Regions from separate parts of the Kocuria gwangalliensis genome, predicted to be linked through region 2. Evidence: predicted binding sites of a transcription regulator. Region 2 holds the regulator's gene; the other holds the start of a gene.

Region 1 (10,204 bases), on a different contig from region 2:
CATTGATCTACTCGCGCGCCAAAGGCTTCAAGGGCGACAAGGCCTTTGGCACGGAACTCAACGTCAATCAGCCCGGTTACGAATACTTCGTCCAGTCCATTGCGCCCAAGGCCGCTCCCGAAGTGGAGCACCGCGTGCGCTTGGGTGGTCCGGACTGCACGCAGCCCTACGACGCCTCGCTGCTCAACATCTCCGCCATGAGCTTCGGATCGCTGTCCAAGAACGCCGTTCTCGCCATGAACAAGGGTGCTGCGCAGGGAGGGTTTGCACATGAAACCGGTGAAGGCGGACTCACCCAGTACCACCTGCAGTACGGTGCCGACCTCATCTGGGAATTCGGCTCGGGGTACTTTGGCACCCGCACCGCGGACGGGCGCTTCGACCCGGAGAAGTTCCGGGAGAAGTCCAACCTGGAACAGGTCAAGGCCATTACGATCAAGCTGTCCCAGGGCGCCAAGCCCGGCCTGGGCGGTGTGCTGCCCGGTACCAAGGTCACGGCGGAGATTGCCGAAGCCCGCGGGGTGCCCGTGGGAGAAACCTGTATTTCCCCGGCAAGCCACTCCGCCTTCACCACACCCCGCGAACTGGTTCGCTTCATAGCGCAGTTGCGTGAACTGTCCAACGGCAAGCCCATCGGCTTCAAGCTGTGCATCGGCTCACGCGTGGAGATCCTGGCGATCTGTAAGGCCATGATCGAAGAGAAGACCACCCCGGACTTCATCATTGTGGACGGCTCCGAGGGCGGCACCGGCGCCGCCCCCCTCGAGTACCAGGACCACGTGGGTACCCCGCTGACCGAGGGCGTGATCCTACTGCACAACGCCCTGGTCGGCTCCGGTCTGCGCGACCGCATCAAGATCGGTGCCGCGGGCAAGGTGATTTCCGGTCACGACATTGTGCGTCACATCATTCAGGGCGCGGATTTCTGCATGAGCGCTCGCGCCATGATGATGGCCGTCGGCTGCATTCAGGCGCAGAAATGTCACACGAACAAGTGCCCCGTGGGCGTGGCGACTCAGGATCCGCGGTTGTACCAGGCCCTGGACGTTGCTTCCAAGGGTGACCGGGTGGAGCGTTACCACCGCCTGACCGTTGAGGAGACCGGGCAGATCATCGCCACCATGGGCTGTGACCGTCCGGAGCAAATGACCCGCGAGATGCTACGCCGTCGGATCACCGCGACGGAGAGCATCTCGTACGAATCGCTGTACCGCTGGCTCGGCCGCGGCGAATTGTTCGAGGGTGTTGAGGGCGGCTGGGGCGAGGACTGGGAGTACGCCAACCCGGATCGCTTCACCTCCGGGCACCCGGGTAAGTACGTGTACAACGACCGCACCGAATTCACGGGCCGGGGCGAAGCCACGGAGGGCCGCGAAATGGCCATGGCCGGCGCCAACCGGGGCTCCGTCTCGGCCACTGCGCGGGACCGAACTGCCCAACCCACGCGCACGACCGCTCAGGGCACGGGGCAGAGCAATGCGGGCACGACCAACCGCCCCGAGGGACAGCCCGGCACGGCACCCGGCGCTCAGCACACGGTGCGGGACCCCGGCACACGCGACGACCACGTGGATCCTGGGGACGAGGATAGTGTCAGCCCGGACGTAGACTAGAGTCCTGTCAGCCACTCGGAGGCGGCGTCGCTGACTGCGGCGTCGCCTCCGGCGCTGCGTCATCAGTCACAGAACCAGGATTGAGAGAGCCTTGCGAGAATTCACGGCACGCTTTGCCACCGATGAAGAAATCCGCGGGTGGGACTCCCACGTCACGGCCAATCCCTCCGGCGGCAACCTGTTGCAGTCCCGGGCTTTCGCGGAGGTCAAGAAGGACCACGGGTGGGCGCCGCGTTACGTGGTCTACGAGGCCACGGATGGTTCTCAACCCAGCTACAACCTGGCCCTCGAAAAGAGCGTCCCGGGCCTGGGCAGGATCTGGTACATGATCAAGGGACCGGACGTGGAGTCCATCGACGACATGCCCGCGATCGTCGAGGCCAACAGGAAGTTCGTGGCGGGTGCCGCCAAGGGCGTGTTCGCCATCAAGTACGAACCCGAGATCCTTGCCTCCGACTACGCGAGCGGTCTACTCGCTCGCTGCGGGCTCGTGAAGTCCTTTGAGATCCAGCCCAATGATTCCACCGCGGTACTTGACACCACCCCGGATGAGAAGGCGCTGCTCAAGTCCCTGCACTCGCGTGGACGTAACGCCGTGCGCCGCGCCACCCGCGAAGGCTGTGAGGTGGAGCGTGTGGAGCTCACCGAGGAGAACATGCGCGCCATGTACGCGCTCATGGATTCCGTGGGTCAGGGACACGCCAAGGTCACGCTGCGTTCCTATGAGTACTACCGCGCGTTCTGGACCAATTTTGCCGAGCGGGGTCAGGGGCGGCTGTACTTCACGTATGAGGACGACGAGCCCTCCGTGGGAGCGTACGTGATCGCGTATGGCTCCAAGGGCACGTACAAGGACGGCGGTTCCACACCGCGCCGTAAGCAGTACGGCGATTCCCACTTGGTGCAATGGCGGGCCATCCTGGACCTCAAGGACGAGTGCGACATCGAACAGTACGACTTCTGCGGTACCCCTCCCAGCGATCAGCTCAAGAACAAGGATCACCATTACTACGGTCTGGGTTTGTTCAAGACCAGCTTCACCAAGACGGTCGTGGACTACGTAGGAGTGTGGGATCAGCCCCTCAACAAGGCCAAGTATGCAATGTGGGCCAACATTGGTGAGAAGGTACAGCGCCAGCTCTGGGTACGCAGGACCGGGCAGCCGTTCTACTGATTCGTGATGGCTTGAAACCCGTCCGTACACCGTAAGACATCACTAGCAGTACCCGCGGGGTCAGGGAGGTCCAACGACTGTGAGCGTGACCGAACAACTTCGGGAGCTTTCCCATCACGGGTACCCGGCGTCGGGGGCCGCGGCCGGCCTCGAATTCCAGGACGGAGAACCGTTCGGACCCGGTGGTGACACCTCCCTGACCGGTGCGGCCCGCCCGGTCACCATGCATGGATTCCCGGCATCATTGGTCAGACCCACGGAGACCCAGGCCGCCCAGGCACAAACCCGCGCTCGGCTCGCGAGTGGAGTGCAGCCAGCGGTCTCGCCCCAGCAATCGGTTGCCGCTCAGGACGGGGCGGTGTCCTCCCAGGTCGGTGCGCTGCCGGTGCTGACTCCCGGCCAGATCGAGGCCGATAAGGCCGGGGCGACACCGCGTTCTCAAGCTGCCGCCGCCACCAGGCCCGTCACGCAGATTTCTCGCCGTGGGTCCGGACAAACCACAGCCGTGGAACGGCCAGATACATCGGGCGTGCCCCACGAGCCGGCCCCGGCCACCACCACGGTGCTGCGGGGCGCCTATCCCTCGACCCGCACGCGGGCGGTGCAATCGTCCAAGGAGAAGTTACGGTCCATCATCTGGGGCGACGCCGCCCCGACCGCACCCATGCGCGTGGTGGACCGACTCACGGCTACGCCGTTCCACAACCTCAGACGGTTCGGGGACAGCAGCGACCGGCAGGCTCGACGCACCCTGAATTTTGCGCTGCGGCTGGCCGAGACCATGTTCCACTACGGTGCCGATGCCCTGGACGTGGAGAACGCGATCATTGCCGTGTGCGCGACCTACGGGGTGGAAAATCTTGAGGTGGACATCACCAACCAGTCGGTGACCATAAACTACGTCGCCGAGATCACCGAGACGGGAAAGCTGACCGCGGAGGGCCACAACACGGAGAGCACGGGACAAATCAGCGGTCCCCGGACCAGCCAGGACGTCCTGGACGATCCCAACACCTACAGTCACACGGTCATGCGCGTGGTGCGCTCGTGGACGGACAACTACGCGGGTCTGGCCAATTCGCACCAACTGGTCACACGCATCATCGAGGGGACCATGCCGCTCAAGGAAGCCGAGCGGCAACTGTCAATCATCAATTCCAAACCCAAGCCATATCCCAAGTGGACCGTGTGGTTGGCAACCGTGGTCGCGGCGGCCACCATCACCATGGCGATCGGCGGCGGAGCTGCCGGTGCCCTGGTGGCGGCGGTGTCCTCGGTGCTCGTGCAGTTGGTGTCCGCGAAACTCGGTGCCTGGCGTATTCCCGAGTTCTTCGCCCTGGCCGCAAATGCATTGATTGTGACGCTCGCGGCCATGGGGATTTCCGCCCTGGGCGTGGACCTGTCACCGCCCAGAGTCATTGCCGGTGGCATCATCATGCTGCTGCCCACTACCCGCATGGTCTCGACCATGCAGGACGCCATCAATGGCTTCCCAGTGACCGCTGTGGGGCGTTTGCTGTCCACATCATTGGCGTTCCTCGGCATCATCGCCGGGATCGCCGTGGGTATCGCGTTGGCCGGCTACCTGGGCGTGCCACGCATCGACGTGTCGCAATCCTCGTTCACCTCACCGGATGCAGTGACCAACACGGTTTTCATGCTCATTTCCACGGCTTTGGTGGCCGTGACCATGCAGGCCAAACCACGGCACATCTTCCCCGCGGTTCTTGCCGCCCTGGCAGGGCTGTTGGTGTTCCATGTGGGTGGCGAGTACGGACTGGGCGCCCGCCTGGACACGGCTCTCGGCGCCGTGACCACGGGCTGCGTTGCCGCATTGCTGGCGGCTCGTTCACGGATTCCGCAAACCATTCTCGCCATCCCCGCGATGACCTACCTGCTGCCGGGGTTGTCCATTTTCCGCGGCATGTACGCGATCACCGTAGAGGCAGACACCGCGGGCACCGGCTTCACCGGGCTGATCAACGCCATGGCATCGATTGTCATGATGGCCTCGGGTGTGGTGCTCGGAAACTACCTGATGCGCCCGTTCCTGGAGCGCATGCAGATCTTCTCGCACCGGCGGAACCGGCGCCGCTGAGGGCTAGAGAATTTTCCCCACGGGGAGCTTCTTCTCGGCCTGGAAGAGGTCTTCCGTACGGCCGGCGGCCCAGTACCCGGACAGTGAGACCTGAGATCGATCCAGGTTGCGGCGGTCGAACAACTCCTTGCGGACCTCTTTCATGGCCTCGCGCTCGCCGTGGACGAAGACCTGAATGCCGGACAGGTCCTCGGGCCACGGGGCCCGGGACACGGCCAACACGAGGGCGCGTTCATCCTGCTGGTGGCTTGACCGGTAGACCCATTGGATCCGTACGCCCTCCGGCACTGTGACTCCGCTGAGATCGTGGCGGTGCGCGGGATCCTGCACCTCGAGAATCGCCAACCCCTCCGCCGTGTCCGGGAGGGATTCCACATTGGCGAGCACCGCGGGGATCGCGGCCTCGTCCCCGGCCAGCAGCGTCCAGGAGGCATCCGGATCGGGTTCCCATTTGCCACCCGGCCCGACGGCCACCAGACGATCGCCGGGCTTGGCCGTCGCGGCCCACGGTCCCGCGTGCCCCTCCGTGCCGTGCAGGGCGACATCGATCCATACGGTGCCGGCGGCGGCGTCGTACCGACGCAGCGTCATATGGCGGGTGACGGGGAGGTCCTCAGGTGCCGCGGCATCGCGCAGGCTCCAGTAATCGGGGAACTCTCCGGAGGGAATGTCGGCCAGCGTGGCGTCGGAGAAGAACACCAGTTTGACGTACTTCTCCGGAGGAACAATGTCCTGGTAATCCGCGTGATTGGCGATCCGGCACACCACGCGGACCATGCCCGGGGACAGCTCCCGGCGCTCGGTCACCTCGAGGTTGAGCTGTGGTTTCCGCGGCTTCCGCGCAGTGGTCTTCTCCATCTCCCCAGCCTAGGTGATCCTAATCGGCGATCGTCCAGTTGACGGGTTGGGCACCCTGGTTCGCAAGAAGCTCATTGGTTTGGGAGAACGGGCGCGAACCGAAGAATCCCCTTGCCGCGGACAGCGGGGAGGGGTGCACAGATTCGACTGTGGGTGCCCCTGCCAGCCACTGTTTGGTGTCGCGGGCGTCGCGACCCCACAAGATTGCGACCAGGGGGGTTCCTCGTTGGGCCAGTGCCTTGATTGCGCATTCCGTGACGGTTTCCCACCCCTTGCCGCGGTGTGATGCGGGAGCGCCCTCCCGCACGGTCAGGGCCCTGTTCAACAGCATGACCCCCTGCTCGGACCACGAAGAGAGGTCGCCGTGCTCCGGCGGGGTGATCCCCAGATCGGTGTTCAGTTCCTTGTAAATGTTCTGCAGGGACCTGGCGATGGGGCGAACCTGCGGTTGCACCGAGAACGAGAGCCCCATGGCATGTCCCGGGGTCGGGTACGGATCCTGCCCCACGATCAAGACCTTCACCCGGGACATCGGTTCGCGAAATGCGCGAAAGATGTTGTCTCCGCTCGGGAAGGTGCGATGCCCGGCAGCATGCTCGGCTCGCAGGAATTCCCCCATCTCACGAATGGTGGACTCCACGGGCTGCAGCGCCCGGGCCCAGTCATCGCTCATGATCTCGTGCAGGGGACGAGGTTCTGACATGAGCTGGTCTCCGATCGATAACGGGTGCGGATAACGGGTATGAGATTACCGGTTATGGTGGCTCTCATGGCTGAACCGGACAACGGGCTTGATGCACTGGACAAGGCCATCCTGCAGCTCGAAGCCGAACACTGGAAATATCGCGGGGCCAAGGAGTCGGCCATTCGGCAACGATTGGGGCTCAGCCCCGTCAATTACTATCAGCGCCTCAATGCGCTGATCGACCGGGACGACGCCGCCCGGTTCGCTCCCATGCTCATTTCGCGATTACGCCGGGCCAGGCAGCGCTGACGGGGTAGGACAACGCCCGCGGCCGTGGGATAGTAGAGGCAAATCGTGGCTGACCGGAAGTATGGACAATGAGTGAATACCCCCGTGACGAATTCGACGACGTTCCCGAGGACGGAACGCGTCAAGGTGCCCACCGGGGTCATAACCCTCGGGCGCGCACCGGTTCTCGTAAAGGATTCCTCGCCATAGTCGGAGCGGGAATTCTGGCGCTCACCGTCGGCGCGGTTGCGTTCGTCAACGCACCGCGTACGGCCCAGGACGCGGTGGAAAATTCCCCCGCGCCCTCGGGGAACATCACTACCAGCACCGCCGAACCCTCCCCGTCACAGAGCCCCACGGCGTCACCGGAACAGCCCGCAACCCCGGCCGCCCCCGAAGCACCCGTTGCTCCGGACAACGGGGTCCAGCCCGGTTCGGAACAGCCCGCAGCCCCGGAAGTGCCCGCCGCTCCGCCGGCGTTCGAGGCACCCGCGGCACCTCCCGAGGCTCCGGCCGCCCCTGAAGCGCCAGTGGAGCAGGTGCCCCTACCGGACACCGGCGACGGCGCGGCGGAGGAATCGGGCACACGGGAAGAATCCGGTTCGGCCGTGGATACCGTTCCGGGAACCGACGCCCAGTCGGGGGGTGCCCGAGGCGGGCAGGCCGACGGTGGCACAGGCATGGGACAGGAACCCGCAACGGTGGCAGTAGCCACGCCGGGTAACTGACCGGCAGCACTCCGTGGTCCCTCAGTCCCGGATGAAACCTGAGTTTTCTTGACTCAAGATGTTTGCACTCTCCGTGGTCGAGTGCCAGTATTGACTTAGCACTCAGTTGAGTGGACTGCTAAACCCGGGTCCGGGGGAGGCCCACTCACGCGAATGGGTGGATACCATCCATCACGGTGAGGTGCGTTCATGCGGGTGAGGACCCGTGCGAACCATCGTCCGTCGCGGGCATCGTGATGAACAGATTTGTTTGTCAACCGTCCAGGAGGGACGCAACACATGGCAAAGATGATCGCATTTGACGAAGAGGCACGCCGCGGGCTCGAGCGGGGTCTGAACACCCTGGCCGACGCCGTCAAGGTGACCCTTGGCCCGCGCGGACGCAACGTTGTTCTGGAGAAGGCCTGGGGCGCTCCCACCATCACCAACGATGGTGTGTCGATCGCCAAGGAAATCGAGCTCGAGGACCCGTACGAGAAGATCGGTGCCGAGCTCGTCAAGGAAGTTGCCAAGAAGACCGACGACATTGCCGGTGACGGCACCACCACGGCCACCGTGCTCGCACAGGCCCTGGTCAAGGAAGGCCTGCGCAACGTAGCCGCCGGCGCCGACCCGCTGTCGCTCAAGCGCGGTATCGAGAAGGCCGTTGCCGCCGTGACTGAGGAACTGCTGTCCTCGGCCAAGGAGATCGAGACCGAGGAAGAGATCGCTGCCACCGCGTCGATCTCCGCCGCTGACCCCGAGATCGGCAAGCTCATTGCCGCCGCCATGGAAAAGGTCGGCAAGGAAGGTGTCATCACGGTCGAGGAGTCCAACACCTTTGGGTTGGACCTCGAGCTGACCGAGGGCATGCGCTTCGACAAGGGCTACTTGTCCGGTTACTTCGTGACCGACGCCGACCGCCAGGAAGCGGTCCTCGAGGATCCCTACATCCTGATCGTCAACTCCAAGATCTCCAACGTGAAGGACCTGGTCCCCGTTCTGGAGAAGGTCATGCAGGCTTCCAAGCCGCTGTTGATCATCGCGGAGGACGTCGAGGGCGAGGCCTTGGCCATGCTCGTGCTGAACAAGATGCGCGGTGCCGTGAAGTCCGTGGCCGTCAAGGCCCCCGGCTTCGGCGACCGTCGAAAGGCCCAGCTGGCTGACATCGCCATCCTCACCGGCGGTCAGGTCATCACCGAAGAGGTCGGCCTGTCCCTGGAGTCGGCGACCCTGGACCTGCTGGGCACGGCCCGCAAGGTGGTCGTCACCAAGGACGAGACAACCATCGTCGACGGCGCCGGCACCCAGGACGAGATCGAAGGCCGCGTGGCTCAGATCCGCGCCGAGATCGCCAACTCGGATTCGGACTACGACCGCGAGAAGCTGCAGGAGCGCTTGGCCAAGCTGGCCGGGGGCGTGGCAGTCCTCAAGGCCGGTGCCGCTACCGAGGTGGAGCTCAAGGAACGCAAGCACCGCATTGAGGATGCCGTGCGTAACGCCAAGGCTGCCGTTGAAGAGGGCATCGTGGCCGGTGGCGGCGTGGCACTCATTCAGTCCGGCCAGAAGGCCTTCGACAAGTTGCAGCTGACCGGTGACGAAGCCACCGGTGCCAACATCGTCAAGGTTGCCATCGACGCACCGCTCAAGCAGATTGCCGCGAACGCCGGCATGGAGCCCGGTGTGGTGGTCGACAAGGTGCGCGGTCTGCAGACCGGCCACGGTCTCAACGCCGCAACCGGTGAGTACACCGACCTGATGGCCGCGGGGATCAACGACCCGGTCAAGGTGACCCGTTCTGCCCTGCAGAACGCGGCCTCCATTGCCGGTCTGTTCCTCACCACCGAAGCCGTGGTGGCCGACAAGCCCGAGCCCGAGGCTCCGGCCGGTGCCGGTGCGGATCCCATGGGTGGCATGGGCGGCATGATGTAAGTACCGCCCCGGGGCACGCTCGATCGCCTCGCGCGGTCCAGCTCTGACAAAGCCCCCGGGACGCCATTGAGTTGGCGTTCCGGGGGCTTTGTCGTGCGCCCGCGCCCGAACCGAGGGGGACCAGGAGGAAGCTACTGCCTGTCGGAGTCGTTTGCAAAGATGATCGCATGACAATTATTGCTGCGGCGGACGGTTCTGCCCTGGGAAATCCCGGTCCCGCCGGATGGGCCTGGTTCATTGACGAGAACACCTGGCGCGCGGGTGGTTGGGACCACGGCACCAACAACATGGGTGAACTCACCGCAGTCCTGAACCTTCTGGAATCAACTCGGCACATACCGGATGAGCCCCTCAAGATCCTGTGCGACAGCCAGTACGTCATCAATTCCATCACCAAGTGGATGCCGGGATGGAAGAAGAAGGGATGGAAGAAGAAGGACGGCAAACCCGTTCTCAACGTGGAGATCATGAAGGCCCTGGACCGTGAAATGTCAGGGCGCATCGTGGACTTCGAGTGGGTCAAGGGCCACGCGGGTCATGACCTCAACGAAGCCGCGGATGAACGCGCCCGGGCCATGGCCTCGGCCTACCAGGCAGGCACCGCGAAGCACGAGATGCCGGTGGGCCCCGGGTTCGCGGGCCCCGGCGATCCGGCGCGAGGACCACAGCCCGGGGGAACCCAGCAGGCCGAACGCGCGGCCCTGCCATCGGCGGAACCCCGCTCTGCGGCGGCCGGGCACGTCGTGCGGTCAACCGAACCCGAATCGGAGCCGGATTTATTCTCGGAGCTGTGGGCGCGTGAGGAAGACCCGGTGCTCGAGGACAGCCGCCCGGAGGAACGCATCGCCC
Region 2 (10,204 bases):
TGATTTCCCCCGAACCCACCCCGTCCAACGGCTTGAGCGTGGGCGAGGTCGGTTACCTGATCACCGGTGTGAAGGACGTCCGCCAGTCCCGCGTGGGCGATACGGTCACCTCGCACATCAAACCGGCGGAGGAATCGCTGGGCGGTTACGAGGACCCCAAGCCCATGGTCTTCTCCGGCCTGTTCCCGGTCGAGGGCTCGGACTACCCCGTGCTGCGTGACGCACTGGAGAAGCTCCAACTCAACGACGCCGCCCTGGTCTACGAACCCGAAACCTCCACCGCACTGGGATTCGGTTTCCGCTGCGGCTTCCTGGGTCTGCTGCACTTGGAAATCACCCGCGACCGGTTGGAACGAGAGTTCAACCTGGACCTGATCTCCACCGCGCCCTCGGTGTCCTACAACGTGACGCTCGAGGACAACTCGGAAACCGAGGTGACCAACCCGTCCGAGTTCCCCGAGGGTCGCATCAACGAGATCCGTGAGCCCATGGTCTCGGCCACCGTGCTGGTGCCCTCCGAGTTCATTGGCGCCGTGATGGAGCTGTGCCAGTCCAAGCGCGGTGAAATGAAGGGCATGGATTACCTCTCGGAGGACCGAGTGGAGCTGCGCTACCGCCTGCCGCTCGCGGAAATCGTGTTCGACTTTTTCGATCTGCTCAAGTCCAAGACCCGCGGTTACGCGTCCCTGGACTGGAAGGCGGACGGCGAACAGGCCGCCGACCTGGTCAAGGTGGACATCCTGCTGCAGGGCGAGCAAGTGGACGCATTCAGCGCCATCACCCACAAGGACAAGGCCTACTCGTACGGCGTGGTGATGACCGGCAAGCTCAAGAACCTGATTCCGCGCCAGCAGTACGAGGTGCCCATTCAGGCGGCCATCGGTTCGCGCGTCATTGCCCGCGAGAACATTCGCGCGATCCGCAAGGACGTGCTGTCCAAGTGCTACGGCGGCGACATCTCCCGTAAGCGCAAGCTGCTCGAGAAGCAGAAGGAAGGCAAGAAGCGCATGAAGATGGTGGGCCGCGTGGAGGTTCCCCAGGAGGCCTTCGTGGCCGCGCTGTCCTCCGACGAAGAGCCGGGCAAGGACAAAAAGAAGTAATGCCCGCCCAGCCCGAAGGGGACCCGGCTCCCGCGGACGGGTCCCTACCCCCGAGCGCGGTGGCCCGGGCGCACGAACGCACGTTGAGCCTGTACGTGCACGTCCCGTTCTGCGCGGTGCGCTGCGGCTACTGCGACTTCAACACGTACACGATGTCCCAGCTGGGCCCGGACGTGTCCCGTGAGGATTACCATCACGACGCCGCCGCGGAGGTCCGCTTCGGTCGTGCCGTTCTCGACGCCGCCGGGGCGCCACCGCGTCCGCTGCACAGCGTGTTCTTCGGCGGTGGCACACCCACGCTGCTCCCGGCCGAGAATCTCGCGGCTGTTCTGAGGCAGGCACGCGAGAGTTTCGGGTTGGCCCCGGACGCGGAAATCACGGTGGAGGCCAACCCTGACTCGGTGACGGACCGCACGTTCGAGGTCCTGGCCGAGGCGGGCGTGAACCGCGTGTCCTTCGGCATGCAATCCGCCGTACCCCACGTGCTCACGGTGCTGGAGCGTACCCACACCCCGGCCAATGTGCCTCTCGCGGTGGCCGGTGCCCGGAAGGCGGGGCTGTCGGCCAGTGTCGATCTGATTTACGGCACACCGGGGGAGTCCCTGCCCGATTGGCGGCGTTCCGTGGAAACCGCCCTGGACCTGGGGCCCGATCACCTCTCCGCGTATTCGCTGATCATCGAGGACGGCACCAAGCTCGCCGCCCAGATCCGACGCGGCGAGGTTCCGGAGGTGGATCCCGATGATCAGGCCGAGAAATACATCCTGGCCGACGGTCTGCTGCGCGAGGCCGGGTTCGACTGGTACGAGGTCTCCAACTGGTCCCGCGCGGGCGAGGGCCGCAGCGCCGAACAAAACCGCAGCGCACACAACATTGCCTATTGGCGCAATCAGGATTGGTGGGGGATCGGCCCGGGCGCCCACTCCCACATGGACGGTGTTCGCTGGTGGAACATCAAGCATCCGTTGCCCTACACGAACAAGATCCGTGAGGGTCTATCACCGGCCGTGGGTCGCGAGAGCCTGGACCGGGACACCCAGTACCTCGAGCACGTGATGCTGGGCATCCGCGTCCGGGAGGGACTGGAGACGTCGAGCCTGCGCCCCGAGGGGCGCACCGCCGTGGCCGGGCTCATTGCCGACGGCTGGGTGGACGGCCACGCCGCTGTCGGCGGGCACGTGATCCTCACCGACCAGGGTCGTCTCATGGCCGACGCCGTCACACGTCGCCTTCTCAACTGGTGAGCGTTACGGCCTGGGACGGGAGACGGACGGAAGCCGCCGCGCCAGGATCACCCCGGACGCGGCGGCGTCGTATCTAAGGAGCCCTTCAGGGCCTGGCTGCGCGGTCGGCCTGCAGTCTGTCGAACATGTGGGTGTTGCCGCGGTACTGGTAGGGCTCACCCTGGTTGACCTTGATCCCCGCGATCACCGATTGCGCGGCCAGGACCACCCAGGTGAGGGAGGCAATCAGGGCAAAGATCCAACCGACCGCGGGAATCAATGACAGTCCGATGCCCACCAGGATGATCACGGTGGGCAACAGGGAGAAGTTGAGCGCTTCCCGGGACTCCTGTCGGGTGAACGGCCCGCGCTCGCCCAGGGTGCGGTGAATCACATAGCTGGGTAGTGCCCCGACCACACCGCCCAGGTGCGCGAGGGTGGCGAACTGCTTGTCCTGGGAGATGTCTAAGGGCTCGGCCCGAGCGGGAACGCGTTCGAACGGGGGGCTGTCTGCGGGGACCGGTCGCGAACCGGATCGGGAGGGGGGTTGATCAACCACTACATATCTCTTTTCGGGGCCACGAGCCCGTAGTGCCAAGTATCACTGCGCCGGAAATCTTCGATTCATTCTAAGGTCTCGATACTGGCCCCACGCTGAGACGCCGGTGTTAGTCGCACCACCAGGATCCGCGGACCTGTGGCCCCGCGAATCCGCAGCGGTGGCCTCGTTACCGGGGGGCCGTCAGAAAGTCGATGAGTTCCTCGACCCGTCCCAACAGCGACGGTTCCAGATCCGCATAGGAATCCACCCGGGCCAGGATCGCCTGCCAGGCCTGACCGATGTCCGCGGGAGTCTTGTGGGGCAGACCCAGTGCCTTGGCCATGCCGGTTTTCCAGTCGATTCCGCGTGGTATCACCGGCCACTCGGCCAACCCCAGGACCGACGGCTTCACGGCCTGCCAAATATCCACGTACGGATGGCCCAGCACCAGCACATTGTCCCGCGCACCGGGTACGCGCAGCGCGTTCGCGGCGATCTTGGATTCCTTGGAGCCTGTGACCAGATGGTCCACCAGAACGCCCAGGCGCCGCTCGGGGCCGGGGTTGAAGTCGCGGACCGCGGTCGGCAGGTCGTCGATTCCATGGAGCGGTTCCACCACGATGCCCTCCACAGCCAGGTCATGCCCCCAGACCTTGGCGACCAGTTCGGCGTCGTGATAGCCCTCCACCCAGATGCGGGACTCCTTGGCCACACGTGCACGCAAACCCTCAACGGCCACGGAGCCGGATCGGGTGCGGGCGGGCTTCCGAGGACCGGTCTTGCGCGCGGGCGGGCCCAGGTTGATCGGTTCTCCGTCCAGCAGGAAACCCGGGCCCAGCGGGAAGGTCTTGATCTTGCCGCGCCGGTCCTCCAAACCCACCACGCGCATGCCGCCAATGGTTTCCAGGCTGACCGCGGCACCCACCCAACCGGTCTGCGCATCCTCCAGGACCATGCCCGGTTCCAACGCGGTGTTTCGCGCCACGGGGCCGGTGCGCGCAACCGAGGCACTACTCAGGTCCTGCGGGCCCCAGTTCCAACCGGATGCTCTCACGATGCGCTGTCCTCACGTGTGGGATGGATGATCAGCCGCGAGCGTACCAAATGGCGCGTTGGCGCCTCGGAGGTACACTGAAAACAATTAGCACTGTCATCCGTTGAGTGCCAGGAACAGTCACTGTCCTGATTCATGTCCGAATTCCGTCCATGCCGGGGAGGTGAAGCGAGTGAGCCAACCGCGCAGAGCCGAAATTTTGCGGGCGATCGTGGAGGACTACGTCCATTCACGAGAGCCCGTGGGATCCAAAGCGCTCGTGGAACGGCATCAGTTGAGCGTTTCCTCGGCCACGGTCCGCAATGACATGGCCGCCTTGGAAGAAGAGGGCCTGATCGTGGCCCCGCACACCAGCTCGGGCCGCATTCCCACGGACAAGGGGTACCGGACCTTCGTGGACCAGATTGCCTCCCTCCGGCCGTTGTCATCGCCCCAGAAACGGGCGATCCAGTCCTTCCTGGACGGTGCCAGCGACCTTGACGACGCCATGGAACGGACCGTGCGCTTTCTGGCGCAGCTGACCCACCAGGTGGCACTCATTCAATACCCCGCGGCGTCGGGAACCACCGTGCGCCACGTGGAACTCGTGGACGTGGGTGGTACCTCGTTGCTCGTGGTGTTCATCCCCACCTCCGGCAGGGTGCTGCAGCGGGTCGTGGACTTGCACCGCGCGCTACTCGAGCACGAGCTCATGGAGTTGCGGGCGCGGGTACTGGCGGGAGTGGTCGGACGGTCACTGCGGGACGTCCAGGCAGCCGCCTCCGGGACGGCCCAACGCCTGCCCGCGGAACTGGTCGAGGCGGGCACCGTGGTGGCGGAGGCACTCGGTGCTTTGGCGGCGTCGTCGGAGGACCACAGGCTGGTCATGGCCGGCACGGCCAACCTGGCCCGCTTCAGTGGTGATTTTGCTCTCAGTATCGGACCAGTCCTCGAAGCACTTGAGGAACAAGTGGTCATGCTGCGATTGTTGTCAGAGATGCAACAGGACGCCCGCGGTGTGGCCGTACGCATCGGCTCGGACAGCACCGATGACCCGCTGGCGGAAACGTCCGTGGTGGCCACCGGCTACGGCCCGCAATCCGTGTCCAAACTGGGAGTGGTCGGCCCCACCCGCATGGACTACCCCTCCACCATGGCCGCGGTGCGAGCCGTGGCCCGCTATTTGTCCCACACGCTGGGGGAGTAGCCGCGCCCACCGTGGCAGCGTTCCCCATTCGCGTTGAGTACTACACACTGACGAAAGAAGAATCGATTCCATCGTGAGCGATCACTACGAAACCCTGGGCGTGACCCGGGATGCCAGCCCGGAAGAGATCAAGCGCGCCTACCGCAAGAAGGCCCGTAAACTGCACCCGGACGTGAATCCCTCCCCGGACGCCGCCGAAGAGTTCAAGCGCGTCTCCCACGCGAACGACGTCCTGGCGGACCCCGAGAAGCGCCGCGTGTACGACGCCACCGGAAACGAGAACGGAACCGACACCGGCTTCGGCGGGGGCTTCCCCGGCTCCGGCTTCGGGTTCGCGGACATCTTCGAAACGTTCTTCCAGGGCGCGGGCGCCGCGGGCCAGCGCGGCCCCCAATCGCGAACCCGGCAGGGCCAGGACGCGCTCATCAACGTGCGCGTGTCCCTCAAGGACGCCGTGTTCGGTGTGGAAAAGGACATCACCGTGGACACCGCGGTCGTCTGCCCCACCTGTCAGGGCTCGTGCTGCCAACCGGGCTCCAGCCCCACCACCTGTTCCATGTGCCGAGGTTCCGGACACATGCAGTACCAGAAGCAGTCCATCCTGGGCGTGGTCACCACCCAGGCGCCGTGCGCCACCTGTAACGGATTCGGCACCGTGATCGAGAACCCCTGCCACGAGTGCTACGGCGAGGGGCGCGTGCGCGATCGTCGTCCGCTGACGATCAAGATCCCCGCGGGAATCCAGTCCGGTAACCGGATCCGGCTGTCGGGTCAGGGCGAAGCCGGCACCGCCGGGGGACCCAACGGCGACCTCTACGTGGAACTCAAGGTCGACCCAGACCCCACTTTCCACCGCGAAGGCGACGACCTGCACGCGCGCATCCGCATTCCCATGACCTCGGCCGCGTTGGGCACCACGGTCCAGCTGGACACGTTCGACGGCGCCCGCGACGTCGACGTCGCAGCGGGCACCCAATCGGGTGCCACCGTGACCCTCGATGACTTGGGTGTCACACACCTGCGCGGTAAAGGCCGCGGTGATCTGCAGGTGCACATCGAGGTGGACACCCCTCAGGATCTCAATTCCGAACAGCGCGAGTTGCTCGAACAATTGGCGCAACTGCGCAGCGAGCGTCGTTCGGACGCCACCACCGTGAACGCTCCGTCCTCCGGCGGTTTCTTCTCCCGGCTCAAGGACCGGTTCAACGATCTGTGACGGACCCGGTCTTCTTTGTCGACCGCGGTGAACTGAGCGCGGCAACCGCCGGTGCGGACTTCGACCTCACCGGCGCCGAGGCCCGCCATGCCGTGACCGTGCGCAGATTGCGGGCCGGGCAGACCCTGGAACTCGTGGACGGTCACGGAACCCGTGCGGCCTGTGAATTCCTGCGCGGTGAGAAGGATGCGATGACGGTGCGGGTGGCCGCAGTGGCGCACGAACCGGCGCCGGACACCGAATTCATCCTGGTCCAGGCCCTGGCCAAGGCAGACCGGGATCTCCAAGCGGCCGAAAGCGCCACGGAGCTCGGTGTGGACCGGGTGATTCCGTGGCAGGCGGATCGCAGCATTGTGCGACTCAAGGCCGAGCGGGCCGCCAAGATGCTGGGTAAATGGGAGTCCACGGTGGCCGCCGCGGCCAAGCAGTCCCGGCGTGCCCGCTGGCCCGAGCTCGGAGACCACGTGAACTCCACCGGCCTGACCGCCCTGATCCGGAGCACTCCCGAGACGCGCTGGTTCGTATTGCACGAGTCGGCGGAGACCTCCTGGGGCGCCCTGCGAGCCGAGGAACTCACCGCCGCGACATCCATTGGGTTGATCGTGGGGCCCGAGGGTGGCATCAGTGAGCACGAACGTGAACACTTCACCGCGGCGGGCGCACACGCTCTGAAACTGGGCCGCGAGGTGATGCGTGCCTCGACCGCGGGGCCCGCGGCTCTTGCGGCGTTGTGTGCCTTGACCGGCCGGTGGAGTTGACTGTCGGCTTAGTCGGCCACGATGGTGACCGTATGGTCGTCGGAGACCTGCTCCTCGTCCTTGGGGCTGCCGGTCACGCGGACCGTGTAGTCACCGGCGGGCAGGTCCACGGGTATCTTGAATTCCGTACCCGCTGAGGAAGCGGGAGTTTCGGTTGGCTCGCCGATCTCACCGGACTGCACGGCCTCATCACCGTCAGCGGGGATCACTTCCCACGTGGCGGATGCGATTTCCGGAAGTACTCGACCGAACAGGGTCAGGGGCGAGCCGGACTCGGTTCCCGTTTGCGGATCGATCAGCCACACCGGGGCGGCCATGGACGCGTCACGGGAGATGGGATCCTGCAGGTCCACCGAGCCGAAGGCCTTGTAATCGGGCTGGCCGTCCACCAGAATCCGGACTTCCTTGGCGGTGGCCGCGTCAAGCAGCCCCGCGGTGACGGCGGCTGCGGACACGGTGTACACCAGTTGTTGGAGGGCCAGCTCGGCGTCGTCGGCGGGGAGCTGACCGGCGAACGCGGTGACGGGGAGATCAACGGTGATTGTGCCGTCGGGTGAAACGGATGTGCCCACGGACTCCACGGCCGACCACAGGGACCGGTAATCCGGGTCCAAGGGTTCAAGGCTGGTCATCATGACAACCGCTTCCGCGACGGGGTCCGCGGTGTCCGCGGCGGGCGCGGTGCGGAATTCACGGAACAGGTAGTGCGACTGCTCATCGGTCCCGGCCCAGTACACGGGTGCCTGCTCGGTGGCGACGCCCTCGTACACGCCGTCCGTGCTCACGGGGGCGGAGGCGATTCTGGGCGCGGCGCTGGAGGCATTGGTGGCGCGGTCAGCAGCTGACCCGCACGCGGCGAGGCTCAGGGTCACGGCAAGACCTGCCGAGGCGATGGTGACGGTCCTGCGGGCATAGTTATGCCTCGAGTCCATGAATTCACCATCCCGGTAGAGCTGTCGTCAATGTCTGCACGGACGCGTTGCGGGCAGAGGGCGTCCGTGACGGGTACCGGTGGTCCAACATACCCACAGGTAAGGGCGGCGATGAACCCCGAAGTGCGTCCTGGGTGAAACCGTTATCAACCTGCAACATAACGAGCGGTAGGCTGGACCCCAATGACTGATCATGTATCCGGGGATGAACCGCAACCCCAAGACCACGAAGGCCACACGCGTGTTGTGGTGCACATGCCCGACCGTGACACCGCTTTGCGCGCCCTGGGCCAGGCGGACGCCACCCTGCGCCTGCTGGAGCAGAGTTATCCGAACGTGCGTATCACCGTGCGTGACATGGATGTGGCCTTGGACGGGCCGGTGCAGGACACCCGTTCGGCCGCGGCCCTGCTCGAAGAGCTCGTGGTGCTTGCCCAGCGCGGCACCGACATCACGGAACGGACCGTGATGCGCGTGACCCGCATGCTCCGCGACGCCGAAGGCATGCGCCCCGCCAGCGCGTTGGCCACGAGTATCTTGTCCACCCGCGGTAAGACCATCCGACCCAAGACCGTGAACCAGAAGCATTACGTGGACGCGATTGACGAGCACACCGTGGTCTTCGGTGTGGGCCCGGCCGGCACCGGTAAGACCTACCTGGCCATGGCCAAGGCCGTACGAGCCCTGCAGTCCAAAGAGGTCAACCGCATCATCCTCACCCGGCCCGCGGTGGAGGCCGGCGAGCGCCTGGGCTTCCTGCCGGGATCGCTCAACGACAAGATCGACCCCTACCTGCGCCCGCTCTACGATGCGCTGCACGACATGATGGACCCAGAGTCCATCCCTCGTCTCATGGAGGCGGGCACCATTGAAGTGGCTCCGTTGGCCTACATGCGCGGGCGCACCCTCAATGATGCGTTCGTGATCCTGGACGAGGCTCAGAACACTACGCCGGAGCAAATGAAGATGTTCCTCACGCGCTTGGGTTTCGGCTCGCGCATCGTGGTCACCGGTGACGTCACCCAGGTGGATCTCCCCGGCAGCACGTCATCGGGCCTGCGCCAGGTTCAGCACGTGCTCCAGAACATCGACGACATCGCGTTCTGTGAACTCACCGCCCAAGACGTGGTTCGCCATGAACTGGTGGGCGAGATCGTCTCCGCTTACGAACAGTTCGACACCACCAATCGGCATCGCAACGAAAGACGCCGCCGCAAGGACGAGCGCCGCGCGGCCGCCTCGACCACGGCCGAGCCAGGCCAAGAGCCCTCATGAGCGTCTCGATCGACACACCGTGGGAAACCCCGGAAGAACAAACGACCTTCCCCGAGTCCTACCGCGCAGTGGATCCGGAGCAACTGACGGCGTTGGCCGACCTCGCCTTCACGCGCTGGCACATCCACCCGGACACCGAACTGTCCATCTCGGTGGTCGACGAGGAACAAATGGCCGAGTTGCACATGCAGTGGCTGGATCTGCCCGGCCCCACCGATGTGATGTCCTTCCCCATGGACGAGCTGCGCGCCGGCACGGTCACCGAACCGAGCCTGGGTGTCCTGGGAGACATCGTGCTGTGCCCGCCCGTGGCACAACGCCAGGCAGAGGCCGCCGGCCACAGCACGCAGGACGAATTGTGCCTGCTCACCGTGCACGGCATGCTGCACCTGCTCGGACACGACCACGTGGAAGACACCGAGCGAGAAGCCATGTTCACCCTGCAGCGGGATTTGCTCGAAGAGTTTCTGGGGCACGAGGCACCCGTCGAAACCATGAAATAACCCCGCCCAACGCTTTGCGAAAGGACATGGAGATGTCTGAGGTTCATCACGACACCCCCGAACAGCAGTTCCGCGCGGGATTCGCCGTGTTCGTGGGCCGCCCCAACGTGGGGAAGTCCACGTTGACCAATGCCCTGGTGGGGCGCAAGGTCGCCATCACCTCCAACCGCCCCCAGACCACCCGCCACACGATTCGGGGCATCGTCCACCGTGCTGATGGTCAGCTCATCCTGGTGGACACTCCCGGGCTCCACCGCCCCCGCACCCTGTTGGGCCAGCGCCTCAACGACGTTGTGGCCGAGACCCTGGGCGAGGTGGACGTGATCGGCATGTGCATCCCGGCGGATCAAAAGGTCGGCCCGGGTGACCGATACATCGCACAGCAAGTTGCCGCCGCGGCCGGACGCAACCCCGTG

Evidence for each region. Region 2 encodes HrcA, which represses chaperone genes, less so after heat shock. Its sites were predicted from a motif close to TTNGCACTCGNNNNNNNCGAGTGCNAA; they were not measured.
Region 1: a site for HrcA is predicted at 7,540-7,566, ahead of groL (chaperonin GroEL). Genes of this name have one in related genera too.

What each region holds. Positions count from the first base shown of each region.
Region 1 covers NZ_BAABLN010000071.1:50,510-60,713, reverse strand. Annotated here, with positions in the region: gene ABEA06_RS14345 (FMN-binding glutamate synthase family protein) at 1-1,613, shown strand, start outside; gene ABEA06_RS14340 (lipid II:glycine glycyltransferase FemX) at 1,705-2,787, shown strand; gene ABEA06_RS14335 (threonine/serine exporter family protein) at 2,873-4,885, shown strand; gene ABEA06_RS14330 (siderophore-interacting protein) at 4,889-5,743, opposite strand; gene ABEA06_RS14325 (uracil-DNA glycosylase) at 5,763-6,446, opposite strand; gene ABEA06_RS14320 (DUF3263 domain-containing protein) at 6,513-6,737, shown strand; gene ABEA06_RS14315 (hypothetical protein) at 6,806-7,444, shown strand; gene groL (chaperonin GroEL) at 7,724-9,355, shown strand; gene ABEA06_RS14305 (RNase H family protein) at 9,523-10,204, shown strand, end outside.
Region 2 covers NZ_BAABLN010000033.1:40,668-50,871, reverse strand. Annotated here, with positions in the region: gene lepA (translation elongation factor 4) at 1-1,100, shown strand, start outside; gene hemW (radical SAM family heme chaperone HemW) at 1,100-2,344, shown strand; gene ABEA06_RS10525 (DUF4870 domain-containing protein) at 2,430-2,882, opposite strand; gene ABEA06_RS10520 (DUF3097 domain-containing protein) at 3,052-3,918, opposite strand; gene hrcA (heat-inducible transcriptional repressor HrcA) at 4,091-5,104, shown strand; gene dnaJ (molecular chaperone DnaJ) at 5,178-6,320, shown strand; gene ABEA06_RS10505 (16S rRNA (uracil(1498)-N(3))-methyltransferase) at 6,317-7,078, shown strand; gene ABEA06_RS10500 (GerMN domain-containing protein) at 7,087-8,010, opposite strand; gene ABEA06_RS10495 (PhoH family protein) at 8,194-9,285, shown strand; gene ybeY (rRNA maturation RNase YbeY) at 9,282-9,788, shown strand; gene ABEA06_RS10485 (GTPase Era) at 9,821-10,204, shown strand, end outside.